DNA from 3 places in the Thioalkalivibrio sp. ALE28 genome. Region 3 is predicted to be linked to each of the others. Evidence: riboswitches for the same ligand, from Rfam matches in the RefSeq annotation. Region 3 holds a riboswitch; each other region holds the start of a gene.
The links. Region 3 has a riboswitch for cobalamin ahead of bluB (5,6-dimethylbenzimidazole synthase). Riboswitches for the same ligand answer to the same signal wherever they lie in the genome.
Positions count from the first base shown of each region.

Region 1: linked by a shared signal. The riboswitch ahead of D105_RS0110635 (TonB-dependent receptor domain-containing protein) and the one ahead of bluB (5,6-dimethylbenzimidazole synthase) in region 3 are both predicted to bind cobalamin.
Region 2: linked by a shared signal. The riboswitch ahead of D105_RS0110535 (porin) and the one ahead of bluB (5,6-dimethylbenzimidazole synthase) in region 3 are both predicted to bind cobalamin.

Region 1 covers NZ_KB898102.1:91,779-97,201, forward strand. Annotated here, with positions in the region: gene D105_RS0110630 (cob(I)yrinic acid a,c-diamide adenosyltransferase) at 1-176, opposite strand, end outside; gene D105_RS0110635 (TonB-dependent receptor domain-containing protein) at 180-2,051, opposite strand; cobalamin riboswitch at 2,194-2,440, opposite strand; gene D105_RS0110640 (hypothetical protein) at 2,528-4,426, opposite strand; gene D105_RS0110645 (cyclopropane-fatty-acyl-phospholipid synthase family protein) at 4,558-5,423, opposite strand, start outside.
Region 2 covers NZ_KB898102.1:68,491-73,913, reverse strand. Annotated here, with positions in the region: gene cobM (precorrin-4 C(11)-methyltransferase) at 1-507, shown strand, start outside; gene D105_RS0110540 (cytochrome c) at 702-1,259, opposite strand; gene D105_RS0110535 (porin) at 1,280-2,410, opposite strand; cobalamin riboswitch at 2,521-2,743, opposite strand; gene D105_RS0110530 (cytochrome-c peroxidase) at 2,936-3,940, shown strand; gene D105_RS0110525 (DUF4399 domain-containing protein) at 4,016-4,459, opposite strand; gene gltX (glutamate--tRNA ligase) at 4,598-5,423, shown strand, end outside.
Region 3 covers NZ_KB898094.1:195,244-200,666, forward strand. Annotated here, with positions in the region: gene D105_RS0103020 (cobyric acid synthase) at 1-125, opposite strand, end outside; gene cobD (threonine-phosphate decarboxylase CobD) at 122-1,123, opposite strand; gene cbiB (adenosylcobinamide-phosphate synthase CbiB) at 1,140-2,042, opposite strand; gene bluB (5,6-dimethylbenzimidazole synthase) at 2,039-2,791, opposite strand; cobalamin riboswitch at 2,886-3,094, opposite strand; gene D105_RS0103040 (cobalamin-binding protein) at 3,241-4,143, shown strand; gene D105_RS0103045 (iron ABC transporter permease) at 4,150-5,121, shown strand; gene D105_RS0103050 (ABC transporter ATP-binding protein) at 5,121-5,423, shown strand, end outside.

The DNA of each region.
Region 1 (5,423 bases), on a different contig from region 3:
CGAACCTCTTCGGGCAGGTCGTGGACCAGGACCCGGCCCACGACACTGTTCAGCTCGTCCACGTCGCCAAAGGCCTCGACGCGGTGGCTGTCCTTGTCCACCCGCGAGCCATCGCCCAGCCCGGTCCGGCCTTCGTCGCCGGTACGCGTTGCGATCTTCGACAGTCGATTACCCATGAATCACCTCTGCTGGTAGCGCAGCTTCACGAACGCGGCCCGGCCGGGGTTGTTATAGCCGCCCTGGGTCTCATAATCCCGATCGAAGACGTTGGTCAAGGAGCCCTCGACCGTCCATTCGGGGTTGAGGGCATACGCCGCGCGCAGGTTCATCGTGCCGTAGCCCGAGAGCCGGTTTGGCTCGCCCGAGAAGTCGTATTCATAGGTCCGACTCCGAGCGAGGACCGTACCACCTACGGAGAAATCGCCGATCTGACGATCTAGATCGAAACGGGCCGAAACCGGCGCCCGCCGCGCGAGTTCATCTCCGGAATCCCGGTCCTCCGCGTCCAACAGGGTCAGCGCAACCCGCGAATTCCACGGCCCGAGGGCATGGCCACCCTCGATTTCCAGCCCGCGAATTCGGGCCTCATCAACGTTTTCGCGCATTGGAAAACCCGTTATAAGGCCATCCACACGCGTTTCGAACACTGCCACATCCACATAGGCAAGGCTGGCTGAATACCTGACCCCAAACTCGAAGGTCTCCGACTCTTCCGGATCGAGGTCGGGGTTCCCGCGGAAACTCATCGGGCCGGAAGAAGGCCAGTAAAGATCATTGAAGGTCGGCGCCTTGAAGGCGGTGCCGTAGCTGGCCCGCAGGCGCAGGGCATCGGTGGCCTGCATGCCCCAGGCGATCTGCCCCGTGGTCTTTGCGCCGAACTGCTCGTTGTCGTCGTAACGCAGCGAAGCTTCCAGGTCGTGGTTGCCAAGTTCGGTGCGCAAGACCGAATACACGCCAACGTTGTAACGCGAGTCCTCGTCATAATCGGTGGTGCCATCAACCTGGTCCTCGTAGGCATCCACTCCGGCCACTAGGTCGGTGCGATCCCCAAGTCGGAGATCGTTGCGCCAGGTCAGCTGATTCCGACGCGTATCGAATCGATCGATGCTTCCACCAAGCACGCCGCCTTCCGTCACATCGTCACTCTCATCCCGTGACTGCCCAAGCGTGACTTCCGAGTCCCAGCGGTCGGTTACCGGAATACGAATACCGGCCCGCAGGGCGGCATGAACAAAATCTGTGTAGGCTCGATCGTACGGTCCGAGGATAAGGGAAGTGGCAGGGTCGAACTCGTCTGCGTCATACTCCGAACGACCTTCCGAGTACAAGAAATTCCCGAAAAGTTCGATTCCGCTGTCCAAACGATGACTTACCTTCCCGGACAGCGAGGTGTTTTTGTAACCGTCAGGGTCATCGTCGCCGACGTCGTCCTGCACGTTGATCCCATCGGTCTCGAAGTGGCTAACCGAGAAACTGTAGTTCGTGTTTTCGGTGCCGCCGGCAACGCCGACTCCGGTCTCCCACGTGTCAAAACTTCCGCCTCCGACAAATGCGTTGACCTTCGGCGGTCCTTCTCGACCTTCTCGGGTAAAGATCTGGGTCACGCCGCCAATGGCATCGGACCCATAAATGGAGGTTCGAGGGCCCCGCACGATCTCCACTCGTTCGATCTCCTCCGGCGGCAGGAACCGCCAACTCGCCCCGCCGGTGGTCGCAGAGCCCATGCGAACTCCATCGATCAAAAGCAGGTGGTGATCAGATTCGGTACCCCTCACGCGCACACTCGACTGTTTACCAAATGGGCCGGCACCACTCACCGATACGCCAGCGCGCCCATCTAAAAGATCGGTGAACTGCTGGGGCTGCAGGCGCTCGATCTCTTCGCGGTCGATGATGGTGACCGAAGCAAGCGTCTCGTCGACGGTCTGCGCGATGCGAGAGGCGGTGACCTGGACGGTTTCCAGGGTCTGCGCGTCGTTGGTATTCGGCGTATCCGCCAGAGCGGGACTGGTGGCCAGCAGGATGGCCGTGGAAAGTGCTGTGCGTTTCATGTCGTCCGTGTCTCCCGGCGAGCCGCCCGCACGCCGTTGATTCGTCGGGATCGCCCGAACAGGGGGAGACAGACACGAGGGGGGATCGGCCACAACCGGCAAGCGGCCAGGCTCGATCATCCGCCTCGCATGCCCGCCGCATGCCGCGCGATCATTCCCTGGCCGGTCTCCGGGCTGACGAGCGTTCCGATGCGGCGCCTTCCCGAACGCATGTTCAGTGGCACTGGCCGCGACCATCAGGGACCGTCGGGCGGTCCCTCGCTCGATCACCGTTGCGGGGGCAGCGTCGGAATCGTCCGCGGGCCTCGAAGACCCGCCCGGACTCACCGAACTTCCCGTTTAACCCGCCAGGTCGAGCCTGGCCGGGCACCGGGGAACGCGGCGAACACTACACAATTGGGCGCAAAATTACCAGCCGGGGGAGATTCGATCTCGCACAACCGGAACCGTCGAACCAGGCCCGTCGCGACGGATCATCAGCGGCGGCGCCGCTCCTCGGCGTGGAGATAGCGGGTCCCGCGCTTCAGCAGCAGGCCCCAGGTCTTGTCCTGCAGCATGGCGTCAAACTCGGGCGACCGCTCGGCGCGCAGTGCCACGGGATGCGACTCGTCGCCGGCATGCGTTGCCAGCATGTCCAGGCGCTCGCGGTTGGCGCCGTACTGCTCGACCAGGAAATCGCGCATGGAATCGCTCAAAGGCAGGTGATAGATACGCGTGAGGCGCATCGCCAGCCATTCGGCCATGCGCCCCAGATCCTGGCGGACCTTGCGCACCATGGCCGAGCCCAGACCCGCCTTGGCATCCGCGCTCATGCCCACATACAGCCCCCCAAGATACGCGGCCGGGTTGGCGTAGATGGCGCGCTGGATGCTCGGGTTGGTGAGGTCCACCAGCGGCTCCAGGATCAGGGCCAGTTGGATGCCGATGCGCTTGGCCGTCTCGGCGTCCAGCGCCGCCCCCCCGAAGTAGAACAGGTCGCCCTCACGCTGGATCTTCAACTCCTTAAGGAAGTTGCAGAAGTCGTTGGCCAGCTTCAGCTTCTGGTCATCGGTCAGCTCGATCAGCTCCTCGCTGACCCGGATACCGCGCACACTGCGCTTGAACCAGCGCTTCTCGCCCCGCTTCTCCACCTGGGCGCGGCGCAGGGCCTCCCAGCGCTCCACCGCATTGGCGTAACGGCTCTGCGCCTGCATCAGCTGGTCGCGCGCCTCGCGCAGGTCCTCGACCCGCCGCAGTGCCAGTCCCAGGAGCTGCCCGTCCGGCGAATGTTCCCCCGGTTCCCGATCCTCCAGAGTGCGCAGTGCCTCCAGGACCTGGCGCCCCAGGTCGGTTACGGGCTCGCGCAGAGCCTGCGGATCCAGCCCCGAGGCATCGCTCTGGGACAGCAGAATACCGAGCGAGCGCAGGCGGCTGACCACCCCGGCCTGCGCCACGCGAAAGCGGTTGCCCTGGGATTCCAGTCGGTCCAGGGCGGCCCCGAGCTGCCAGCCACCGGACCATTCGAAGCTCAGGCGCTTGATCTGGCGCCCGTTCACGAGCTCGAACGCGAGCACGAAGATCGCCTGCACATCGTCGAGGGTGCACCGGGCCAGGTCGTCGGCATCGGCGGCGGAAAACAGGCGGTCCAGGAACTGGTCCACGCGGCGCACGCCATCCTCCTGGGTCGGCGCCACGCCGCGCAGCCGATCGCGCAGCAGGTCGGCGACCTCCGGGGCCTCGTGGTGCAGCTTCTCCAGGGCCGCGAGCCGCGAATCCTCGGTCGCGCCCACCAGATCGCCCACGCGCGAGCGCAGGCCCAGGCGGCGATAGATCTCGATCTGCTCCGCGGCAGCCGCCAGGCTGGTATCGCCGGTCATCTCGCGCACCGCGACGGCCACCCCCTCGGGCGAGATATCCACCTCGTGGAGCAGCACCTCGGCCGCCTTGCGCCGGCGCATGTCCGGTGCGAGCTCGCTCATGGCCAGATCACGGGTCACGAACAGCAGGTCCGGCAGCAGGTCGATCGTGTTGCGCAGCTGGTCGCGCGACTGCTCCTGGCGTTTGCCGCGGGTGGCATCGGCAACAAAGCGCGCCACCAGGCCGATCACCCCGAACAGCAGGGTGTAGACGGCGAAGAAGATGAAGTTCTGTGCCGGGGCGGCGTGCCCGAAACCGAGAAAGTACCCGCCCTGCATGGCCAGGAACGTGACCGGTCCCGCCGCCCACAGCAGCTGGAGGAAATTGAGCGACCAGGGGACGCGCCGCGCGGTGGCCGCCACCTCGGTGATGCGGCTGCGGCCGGCCGCCTCGATCAGGACGTTCTCCTGCGACGGCCCGACGGCCTGCGGGTCTTCCTGACCCGGTGCCTCCCTGCGTTTACGAAAGCGACCGAACACGCGCCCCTGCTCCGGAATGGATGGTCACCGCCGGCATGGCCGCAACGTCCCCATTAGTGTAGGGAAAGTACGTTCGGTTCGCGCGCTCCGGGCCCCGTTTTCGCGCCGTTCCCGGCGCATTCGGCCACCCCTCAGGCCGCGTTGCTGCGCCGTGCCTGGGCCTCGCCGGGCGGGATCGAGACCACCTCGGAGGCATCGTCGCGATAGAGGTAGTCGCGCGTCAACGGCACCGCGTCCTGCTGCTTGGCCATCTGCACGTGGAAGACCACCTGTCCCCACCAGCGGAAGGTCCCCTCGCAACTGGCCAGATAGAACTCCCACATGCGGCAGAAGCGCTCGTCAAAGCGCGTCACGGCCTCGGCTCGGACCTTCTGGAAGCGGCGGTACCACTCAGCCAGTGTCTCGGCATAGTGCAGCCGCCAGAACTCGATGTCCGTGGTGTACAGCGGGGTGGGTTCCAGCGCACTCATCACCTCGGACAGCGCCGGGGTGTACCCGCCCGGAAAGATGTATTTGCTGAGCCACGGGTTGGAGGTGCCCGGCGGCTCCTGCCGCCCGATGGTATGCAGCACGGCGATGCCGTCGGGCGTCAGGAGGTCGTGTACCCGCTGGAAGAACGTACCGTAGTTGGGTGTGCCGACATGCTCGAACATGCCGACGCTGACAATCCGGTCGTACTGGTCCTCGTGCTCGCGGTAGTCCTGGTAGAGAAACCGCACCCGGTCCTCCAGCCCGCGTCGCCCGGCCTCCTCCCGGGCCACCCGCAGCTGCTCCCGGGACAGTGTCACGCCGTCGACCTGCACGTCCGCGTGCTCGGCCAGATGGAAGGCCAGGCCGCCCCAGCCGCAACCGATATCAAGGACCCGCATGCCGGGTTCCAGGCGCAGCTTCCTGCGCAGCATCGCGCACTTGGCCTGCTGCGCTTCCTCCAGCGTCATATCGGGCCGCTCGAAGTAGGCACAACTGTAGAACATGCCCTCGTCCAGGAACTGGCGAT
Region 2 (5,423 bases), on a different contig from region 3:
TACAGCGCGCTGGGCGAGCAGATCCGTCGGCTGGAGGCGGCCGGGATCGAGTACAGCATCACGCCCGGCGTGCCGGCATTCTCCGCCGCCGCCGCGACCCTGGGGCGGGAACTGACGGTGCCGGAGGTGGCGCAGTCGGTGGTGCTGACGCGTACGCCGGGACGGGCGTCCTCCATGCCGGAGCGCGAACGGCTGGCGAGCTTTGCCGCCACCGGGGCGACCCTGGCGATCCATCTTTCGCTGCACAATATCGAGACCGTGGTCGAGGACCTGCGGCCGCACTACGGCTGCGACTGCCCGGTGGCCATCGTCTTCCGTGCCAGCTGGCCGGACGAGACCGTGGTGCGCGGTTCGCTGGGGAATATCGCGGAACGGGCGCAGGCCCTGACCACGCGGCGCTCGGCGCTGATCCTGGTGGGCCCGGCGCTGGACCCGGGCGATTTCCGCGACAGTGCGCTGTACGACCCGGCGCATGTGCGCCGTTACCGCGGCATGGACGGGGACTAAGCGGCGGCGGCCCCGATCTTCCGCAGGCAGGGGTGACTCCGGTGGGTGTTGTGGGGCACTGGGCTTTTCGCCTGCAAGCAGGTTCCCACATCGCCAGGAACCTGTAGGAGTCTGCTTGCAGGCGAAGGCGGTTTCTTCTCGATCAGGACCACGGAAAGGGCCGCCGTGAGGCGGCCCCTTGGTTCCCGCCCGGTTTAGCGGCGGCGGTAGTGGTCGTGGCAGGCCAAGCAATGGTGGCGCACGCCGTTCAGGGCCTCGGTGGCGCGAAGCTGGAAGTCTTCGTTCTCCAGGTCCTCGGCCGCCTCGACCTTGCGCTGCAGTCGTTCGGCGGCCTCGCGGTAGGCTGCCTTGTACTCGGAAAACTCCGGGTCCTCCCAGGCCGCGGGCAGGGCGCCGGGTTCGCCGTCCCGCGCCGGGGTCTCGCGAGCGAACCAGGTTTCGATGTCGGCGGCTCGGCGCGCCAGTTCCTCGGCCAGGTCGGGCAGGCGCTCGGCGAACGGTGCGTCGTAGCGCAGGATCTGCTCGATGCTGCGGTAGGTGGCTGAGGTGCCCTGCATGCTTTGCTGGCGGAAGCGCTGGAAGGCCTCGGTGGCGTCCACTGTGGCCGGGTTGTCCATCGTCTCGCTGTAGTCTTTGCCCCAGGGGCCGGGCATGGGGAGCGTCACCTCGTCGCCATGGGCGCCGGTGGCAGCAAGCAGGAACAGGACAAGGCCGGCGATCCGGAGGGCCGGTGTAAAGGGGGTTCGAGTCATGTCGGATCTCCTTTCCAGTGTCAGAAGCGGAATTGGTGCTGCAAGTGCAGCTCCCAGTCCGAAGTGCCGGCGTCGCGGTCCAGCCACATCAATTGGGTTTTTTGTCGCTGGCCGCGGTGGTACCAGTTGAGGCCGGCGCCCCGCTCGCGCTGCCAGCGCTCGTCGGTGCCGAGGTCGTCGCCGGCGTCGTGGCGCAGCACAGCGTGGCGCGCGGCAACCTCTAGCCCCTCCCAGGGCAGTTCCTGAGCCAGCTCGAGTTCGGCGCCCAAGTCGTGGTATGCGGGGCCGTGATCGGGCGATACGTCGCGGCGGAAGGCGGCGAATGAAATGGCGGTGCGGGCAAACTTGACGACGCTGTCGGCCGTTGCGGTGACCCAGTCGGCGCGTTGCTGATTTACCTGGTTCTCCCGCCCGCGAGTCCAGTCGCGCAGGTGATTGCGGTTCGCCGCCTGCAGGCCGACGCCGTGGGCCACTGTATGCTCGACCGGCTTGCCGACGGTCGTGTTGTCGCGTGGAAGGGTGCCTACCGGTGCCCAGGCCCCCCGAGCGCTGAACAGGTGGCCGGAGGTGGACGGTCGGTCATCCCGCTGGTCAAGGCGGCCGCGACCATCAAACACGCCGATGGCCCAGGCCCGGTCGTCGCCGTCGCCCCCCAGTAGGGTGACGCCGGTATCGCGTCCAGCCGGGACCTCGAACTGATTCCCCGCGATGCTCAATTCGGTGAACAGCCGGTTGGGGCCACCGATGTCCCGCGGCAGGCCGAAGGGTACGGTGAACTGGCCGGCGCGCAGGTCGAGGGACTCGGTCAGTGCGTATTGGAGCCAGACATCGCGCATCGAGAGCTCGCCGCTGCTGAAGTCGGGCTGCAGGCGAAAACTAAGATCGGGGTGGAAGAGGGTGCCCGTCGAATCCAGCCAGGCGCGGCGAAAGTCGAATTCGGTGGTGGTTCCCTCGTCGCCCCGCTCGATGGCGTAGCGGCCCTGGATGAGCGGGTCCAGGGTGATTGCGAAGCCGTCGGCTTCGCTGCCGAACTCGAACTGTGCCTGGAGGGGGGAAGCCCCGCCACTGGCGATCAACAGGCCGAGAAGGGTCGGGGCCGGAGCCAGGAGTGGCGGCCGGCCGGGTCGTCGGGTCGGTTTGTTCAAGGTCATTCTCCCTGGGACGCACACCCCGTGCGCCGTGGATGGAACGACGCTGGGTGGGCCAGGGGAGGTCGGGGACTATAGACACAGCAAGCCCGACCCGACCGCTTGCCCGCCGCAGCGTCAGGTTTCCTCCTGGCCGGTCTCCGGACTCGTGAAGCGGGCGGGGGTGCCCGGGCGGATCGCCTTCCCACACCGAATTGCGGCGCAGTGGTTGTTGATCCGTTGTCTTCACCTACCGTTGCGGGGGCAGTGCCGGCATTGCGAACGGCAGTTCGCGCACCGGCTTCCCGATTATCCCCGGCGATGGAACGCCAGGGCACCTGGAGGCGGGGCGAAGGGTACTGGGGTGCAAACAGGCTGGCAAGAAGAGCGTTTGATGAGCGACCAACCGCAGTGATTGATCTGGATCAACGGGAGCGCTGATTTCGCTGGTCGATCGAATACCGGGTCGATAGGGTGGGATTCAGGTGATTTGGACCGAGTCTATATCGGTCTTCGCCGACACCGATCCAATCTCAGGGAGACTTTGCCATGATCCGAGGTTCTTATCTTCGCAGCGCCATCTTTTCGGCCTGCACCGCCCTGGCGCTGGGCGTGGCCGCGCCCGCCGTGGCGGATACTGATTACTCGCAGTATCGCGATGTGTTCGAGCCGCTGCCGGCGCTGCCGCCGATCCCGGCGGACAACTCGATGACCAAGGAGAAGATCGAGCTGGGCAAGATGCTGTTCTTCGAGCCGCGCATCTCCAGCTCCGGCGTGATCTCCTGCGCGACCTGCCACAACCCGGCGCTGGGCTGGGCGGACCGCATCCCGCGCGCGGTAGGCCATGACGGCCAGGTTGGCGAGCGCAATACCCCGACCGTGCTGAATTCCGGCTTCTTCACCGCGCAGTTCTGGGATGGCCGAGAGGACGACCTGGAGGGGCAGGCCCTGGGCCCGATCCAGGACGCGATCGAGATGGCGATGCCGCTGGAGGATGCGATCGCCCGCCTGGAGGAGTTCAATGAGTACCAGGAGAAATTCGAGGCCGCCTATCCCGACTATGACGGCGACAACGTGATCAATACCGACCACGTGGCCAAGGCGCTGGCGACGTTCCAGCGTACGCTGAACACCCCGAACTCGCCGCTGGATCGCTGGCTGGCCGGGGATGAGGGCGCGATGAGCGAGCAGCAGATGCGCGGGATGAAGCTGTTCGCCGACAACGGCTGCGTGGCCTGTCACCGTGGGCCGGCGCTGACCGACAGCAACTTCCACCGCATCCAGGTGCCGGGTTCGGAGGACGAGGGCCGCTACCTGGTCACGGGTGAGGAGAGCGACCGGTTTGCGTTCAAGACCCCGACCCTGCGCAACGTGGCCCTGACCTACCCCTACATGAACAACGGGGAGACCGCCACGCTGGAAGAGGCGATCCGCATCATGGGCGAGGAAATGCTGGGGCAGGACTTCAGTGATGACGAGGTCGCGGATATCGAGGCCTTCATGCACGCGCTGACCGGCGAAATGCCGCAGTTCGAGATTCCTGCGCTGCCGTAACCGGCCGCATCGGAATCGAATGCGCCAGCCCCCCTCCGGAAACGGAGGGGGGCTTTTTGATGGGGTGGTACAGATCTATTCCACGGTAATCGTGATCTTCTCGGAGACAACGGGCGGGTCGAAGCTGATGTGACGGTAGTCCATGAACAGCAGTTGCAGGGTGTATTCGCCGGGTTCCAGTTCCAGCTCGCCCTCGGTCTGCCCGCCGCCGAAATGGCGCTTGTGGTCGGAGAAGGGCAGCGAGGCGTCCAGGTCCACCTCGTCGAGCGGCTTGTTCACCAGCAGGTGGTGGTGGCCGGTGTTGTCCATCTCCACACCGGCCGGGGCGACACCCATGCCGCGCAGGCCCATCTGGACCCGCACCGGGCTTTCGAGCGTTTCGCCATCCTGCGGGCTGATGAAATAGACCTTCGCGCCATCCGGCGGCGCGATGCGGTCGCTGCCCATGGCACTTCCGGCCAGCGCGAGGCCTCCCGTCAGTACGAGCAGCGTGGAGAGCCGAGTAAGAGCGGTATTCATGGGTACTCCTTGGGCCCGGGTTCGGCCGGTCTGTGTACTCATTTCGAGTATAGTCGGCGGTCCGCGCGGCAGTGCAGTGGCGTTCTGCTACCCTATGCGCCTTCGTTTTCCACCTCCCGATCGAGACGAGTAGCCCGCATGAGTTTTCGCACCCGTTTTGCCCCCAGTCCGACCGGCTATCTGCATATTGGCGGTGCCCGCACCGCGCTGTTCTCCTGGCTGTACGCCCGCCACCACGGTGGCGAGTTCGTACTGCGGATCGAGGACACCGATCTGGAGCGCAGCACCGCGGAGTCGGTGAACGCGATCCTCGAGGGCATGAACTGGCTGGGGCTGACCTACGATCACGGGCCGTTCTACCAGACGGAACGCTTCGATCGGTACAAGGAAGTGATCGACCAGTTGATGGCCGCTGGCCACGCCTATCGCTGCTACTGCACCAAGGAAGAGCTGGACGCGATGCGCGAGGAGCAGAAGGCGCGCAAGGAAAAGCCGCGCTATGACGGTCGTTGCCGTGCGCGCACCGAGCCGCGCGAGGGCGTGGAGCCGGTCATCCGCTTTCGCACGCCGGACGAGGGCGTGACCGTCGTCGATGACATGGTGCGCGGCAAGGTCGCGTTCCAGAACAGCGAGCTGGACGACCTGATCATCGCCCGCTCCGACGGCTCGCCGACCTACAACCTGACGGTGGTGGTCGACGACATGGACATGGGGATCACCCATGTGGTCCGTGGCGATGACCACCTGAACAATACCCCGCGCCAGATCAACATCCTGAAAGCGCTGGGCGTGGAACCGCCGCGCTACGGCCACCTGCCGATGATCATGGGCCCGGACGGTGCCAAGCTGTCCAAGCGCCACGGCGCGGTCTCGGTGATGCAGTACCGTGACGAGGGCTATCTGCCGGAGGCGCTGCTGAACTACCTGGTGCGCCTGGGCTGGGCCCACGGCGACCAGGAGATCT
Region 3 (5,423 bases):
TTCTGCGGCTTGAACGGCACCACCGACAGTCCACGGCGGTGCAGCACCCGCGCGAGCCCCGCCACCAGCACGCTCTTGCCGGCATCCGAGGTCGTCCCCTGCACCATCAGCGTCGTGCCCGTCATGCCCGCTGCAGCCCCGCTTCGAGACGCTGCCACTCGGCCGCGTCACCCGGCAGGCCAAACCGAAGACTCCCGGGCGCATCGAATCGACGCACCAGGATGCCCTGCCGGCCCAGATGGTCCTGCCAACCCGCGGGATCATCCACCCGGCACCACTGGAACAGCGCGGTGCCGCCGGTGGGCGCCAGCCCGTGCGCGCGCAGCCGTTCCGCCAGGCGCTGGCCGCGCGCCTGCAGGAGGCTACGTGTCTCGGCCTGCCAGGCGCGGTCGGTCAGCGCCCGGGTAGCAACCCAGCGCGAAGGTCCGGCGAGGCCCCATGGACCCAGACGGGCGGCCAGCTGCGCGCGCATCGCGTCGTCGGCGATCACGAACCCGACCCGCGCGCCCGCCAGCCCGAAGAACTTGCCGAGAGAACGCAGCACCACCAGGCCTTCGCGCGGTGCGTCCTGCGCGAGACTGGCCCCCGGCGTCACATCCATGAAGGCCTCGTCCACGATCAGCCAGCCACCACGCGCGGCCAGTTCCGCATGCCAGGCCAGCAGGTCCGCACGTTCGAAGCACTGACCCGTCGGGTTATTCGGGTTGACCAGCACCAGCACGTCCAGATCGGGCAGCGCGGCGGCGATCGCCTCGCCACTCAGCGGGCGTACCGTGTGCCCGGCCTCGCGCCAGGCCCGGGCGTGCTCGTTGTAGCTGGGTTCGAGGATGCCGACGCGCGCCGTACCCGGGCGCAGCGCCGGCAACAACTGGATCGCCGCCTGCGAGCCCGCGACGGGCAAAAGGGCTGCGGTGCCGTAATAGTCAGCAGCCGCGGCCTCGAGCCCGTCCTCCGGTTCCGGCAGCCGCGCCCAGACCCACTGCGGGACCTCGCCCACGGGATAGCCATGCGGGTTGATGCCGGTGGAAAGATCCAGCCACTCGGTTGCCGGAATGCCGTAGCGCGCAGCCGCCTGGCGCACACCACCCCCGTGCACCTGCACGAGCGCCCGGGATTCGGGCATGGGAGCCTTCTGCGGATCAGAACAGGACAACGACAATCACCCCCATCACGATGAACGCCATCCAGATCGCCAGCGCCCGGTCCACCAGCGCCACCGCCTGGCGAATGCCCGCGGCATCGGCCAGGCGGCCCATGCCCAGGCGCGGGCGCCACTCGCGCTGGCCGCCATAGGGCGCCGGGCCGCCCAGCACCAGGCCCAGCGCACCGGCCCCAGCGGCCATCACCGGCCCGGCATTCGGGCTCTTCCATCCGGCGGCTTGTTCACGCCAGCACTGCAATGCGTCCCGCCCGCGCCCCGCCAGGGCATAGGCCAGGGCCGTCAGACGCGCCGGGATCAGGTTCATGGCGTCATCCAGCCGCGCGGCCGCCCAGCCGAACGTGGCATACCGCTCGTTACGGTACCCCCACATCGCATCCAGGGTGTTGACCAGCCGGTAGGCCACCACGCCCGGTGCCCCGGCGACCAGGAACCAGAAGATCGTGGCAAACAGCGCATCGTTGCCGTTCTCCAGGACCGACTCGATGGTCGCCCCGCTCACCCCGCGCACGTCCAGGGCCTCCGTGTCCCGACTGACCAGCATCCCCACGCCCGTGCGGGCACCGTGCAAATCATCCGTCTCCAGGGCCCGCGCGACCACCTCGGCGTGTTCGTCCAGGCTGCGCCAGCCGATCGCCAGGGTCAGGATCGCCAGCGACAGCAGCCAGCCCCACGCCAGCGACGCCCCCAGAGCGGCCAGCGCCACCCATGGCAGGACCAGCGCCGCGAGCAGCAACGCCCCGCGCAGGCGACTGGGCGCATGCCAGCGGGACTCGGCCCAGGCCGCCAGCCGACCGAACCCGGCCAGCGGGTGGAACCGCCGCGGATCGCCGAACAAGCGATCCAGGATCAGGGCGCCCATCAGGATCAGGAAGGCGCTCATGCGCTGTCGGATCCGGTCCGTTCGTCCGCCCCGTGTCCGGTGCCTGCCGCATCCTGGTCGGCTGCCAGCTCGCCGCGCACGCCCCAGCGATCCTGAAAGACCAGTTCTTCCAGGGGCCGCCGGCGATCCCAGCCCGCGGTCTCCAGCATCGGCCGGTCGTAGAAACGCTCCACATGGCCGAGGCACAGCACCGCGATCGGATAGCCGCCCTCCGGCATGTCCAGCTGCCGCGCCAGCCAGTCCGGATCGAACAGCGAGACCCAGCCCATGCCCAGCCCCTCCGCGCGGGCCGCCAGCCACAGGTTCTGGATCGCGCAGGCCGCCGAGCACAGGTCCATCTCCGGTAGCGTACGGCGCCCCAGCACATAGCGTTCGCGGTCGTCGGTCAGGGCCACGACCAGCAACTCCCCCGCCTCGCGGATCCCTTCCAGCTTCAGGCGGTGCACCTCCGCCGCGCGCTCCCCGCAGGCCTCGGCGGTGCGGGCCTGCTCGTCCGCGGCGTGGGCATGCAGGGCCTCGCGCAGCGCCGGGTCGGTTACCCGCAGGAAGCGCCAGGGCTGCATGTACCCGACGCTGGGGGCGCGGTGGGCGGCCTCCAGCAGCCGGCGCAGCGTAGCGCGATCCACCGGATCCGGGCGGAAATGGCGCATGTCGCGGCGTTCCCCGATCACGCGATAAACCGCCTCGCGCTCGGCCGAGGCGAACGCGTTCGGATGCCCTTCTGTCGGTTTGGGATCTGGGTTCGTCATGCGTTTCCGTCGGGGCGACGGCACGGCGAAACCACGAAGGAACGGGCACCGCAGATAGTGCCCGTGCCCTCGATCGTTGCCCGCCGCACGATCGCAGGATGCGTCATCACCAGGCCGGTCTCCGGGCTTGCGAGCGTCGGCGGGTGCCGATGCCGCAGACGCCTTCCCGTGACCCGTGGGGACACAGTGGCCAAGCCTGCGGTGTGGTTCGCCGCTCACTTACCGTTGCGGGGGCAGCGCCGGATTGGCACCGGCTTCCCGTTTCACCTGCGCATTGCAGGCACCTGATACTAGCCGCCGTATGATACGCGTTCGGCGCGCCCCCGACCAATTTGGGCACCAAACCATCTTGTGCATGCTGCTATGATGAAACGCTTTTGCGGCTTGCGCGCACTACCGCAGACGTCCTCCATTCGACCTCGCAACAGCGCCACAACCACCGGATTTTTATGAATTTCAAGACCCTCGGACACTCCTCCGCCCTGCTCGTCGCGACGTTGCTTTGCACGGCGCCGGCACTGGCCGACCCGGTCTCGGTGACCGACGACGACGGTCACGAGGTCCGGCTGGAACAACCCGCCGAGCGCATCGTCAGCCTCGCCCCGCATATCACCGAGGTCCTGTTCGCCGTCGGGGCTGGCGACAAGCTGGTGGGCGCGACCCAGCACAGTGACTTCCCGCCGGAGGCGGAGATGCTTCCCCGCGTGGGCGGCTACAGCCGCATCGATATGGAGCGCGTCGTGCAGCTCGATCCGGACCTGGTCGTTGCCTGGCGCAGCGGAAACTCGCAATCCCAGATCGAACACCTGCGCGAGCTCGGCTTCCACGTCTACGTGTCGGAGCCCCGCAGCTTCGACGGTGTGTCCGCCAGCATGCGCCGCATGGCACAGCTCGCCGGCACCGAGACGCAGGGCGACGAGGCGGTGCGAAGCTTCGAGGAGGCGATCGACACCCTTCGCCAGGACTACGCCGAGCGCGACCCGGTACGCCTGTTCTATCAGGTGTGGGAACAACCCCTGATGACGGTGAACGACGACCACCTGATCAGCGAGGCGATCCGCCTGTGCGGCGGGGTGAACGTATTCGGCCACCTGGATCGCCTGGTCCCGCGCATGGATCGCGAGGCGGTCATCGAGGCCGATCCGGAGGTTATCATTGGCGGCGGCATGGGCGAGGATCGCCCCGACTGGGTCATCGCCTGGACGCAATGGGAGGACATGACCGCGGTCCAGCGCGACAACCTGTTCTTCATCCCGCCGTCCCTGCTGCAGCGCCATACCCCGCGCATCGCCGAGGGCACCCGCCTGATGTGCGAGGAGCTCGAGCGGGCCCGACTCCGCCGGGTGGACTGACCCCTCGTGACCCGCGCCTTCCTCCTTGCCGCCGCGGTCCTGCTGCCGGCGTCGCTGCTGGCGGTGCTGATCGCGCTGGCCTTCGGCAGTGTCGCGATCGCGCCCGGCGACCTGCTGGCGGTGATGCTCGGCGAGGGCAGCCGCCTGCACGACACGCTGGTGCTGGAGCTGCGCCTGCCGCGCGCCCTGGCGGCCTTTGCCGCAGGCGGGTTGCTGGGTCTGGCCGGCGCGCTGATGCAGGTGCTGCTGCGCAACCCGCTGGCCGATCCCTACGTGCTGGGCCTCTCCGGCGGCGCCTCCGTCGGCGCCCTGCTGGCGATGCTCGCGGGCCTGTCGATGTTTTCCGTCTCCCTGGCCGCGTTCGCCGGTGCCCTGCTGTCCACGGTGATCGTGTTCGGCCTGGCACACGGTACCGGCAGCTGGACCCCCACGCGCCTGCTTCTGACGGGCGTGGTGGTCGCGGCGGGCTGGGGCGCCATGATCAGTTTCCTGCTCGCAGTCAGCCCGACGGCCGAGCTACCGGGCATGCTGTACTGGCTGATGGGCGATGTGTCCCACGCGCGCAACCCCTATCCCGCCTGGATCCTGCTGGTGCTGGTCGTGTTCCTCGCCCTGCCGCTGGGCCGCACGCTGAATGTGCTCGCGCGCGGCCCGATGCAGGCCGCTGCACTCGGCGTGGCGGTTCGCCCGGTGGAATGGAGCATCTATGTCGCCGCCGCGCTGATCACCGCGACCGCAGTCATGCAGGTCGGCGCGGTCGGCTTTGTCGGGCTGATCGTGCCGCACATGCTGCGCCTGGTCTTCGGCAACGACCAGCGCGTGATCCTGCCGGCCTCCGCGCTGGGCGGCGGCATCCTGCTGACGCTGGCCGACACCCTCGCCCGCACCATGATCGCCCCGGAGCAGTTGCCGGTCGGCGTAATCACCGCGATGCTGGGGGTCCCCGTGTTCCTGTTCCTGCTGTACCGGAGCCGCTGATGGCACCCCGTCCACCCATCGCCCCCGCCCACAGCCGGCCGCATGAAGCCCCGGGCCTGGGTGCACGCAGCGTCCACCAGAAGCCGGGCCCGGATACGCTGCTTGCCACCCGCGACCTGGTGATCGACATCCCGGGGCGCGCACCCGGCGCCCCGCTGGAACTGACCGTCGACCCCGGGCAGTGTTGGGGCATCCTGGGCCCCAACGGCGCGGGCAAGAGCACGCTGCTGCAAACGCTCGCCGGCCTGCGGACCGCACGCGCCGGCACCATCGAGGTCCGGGGCCAGGCAATCACCCGCCTG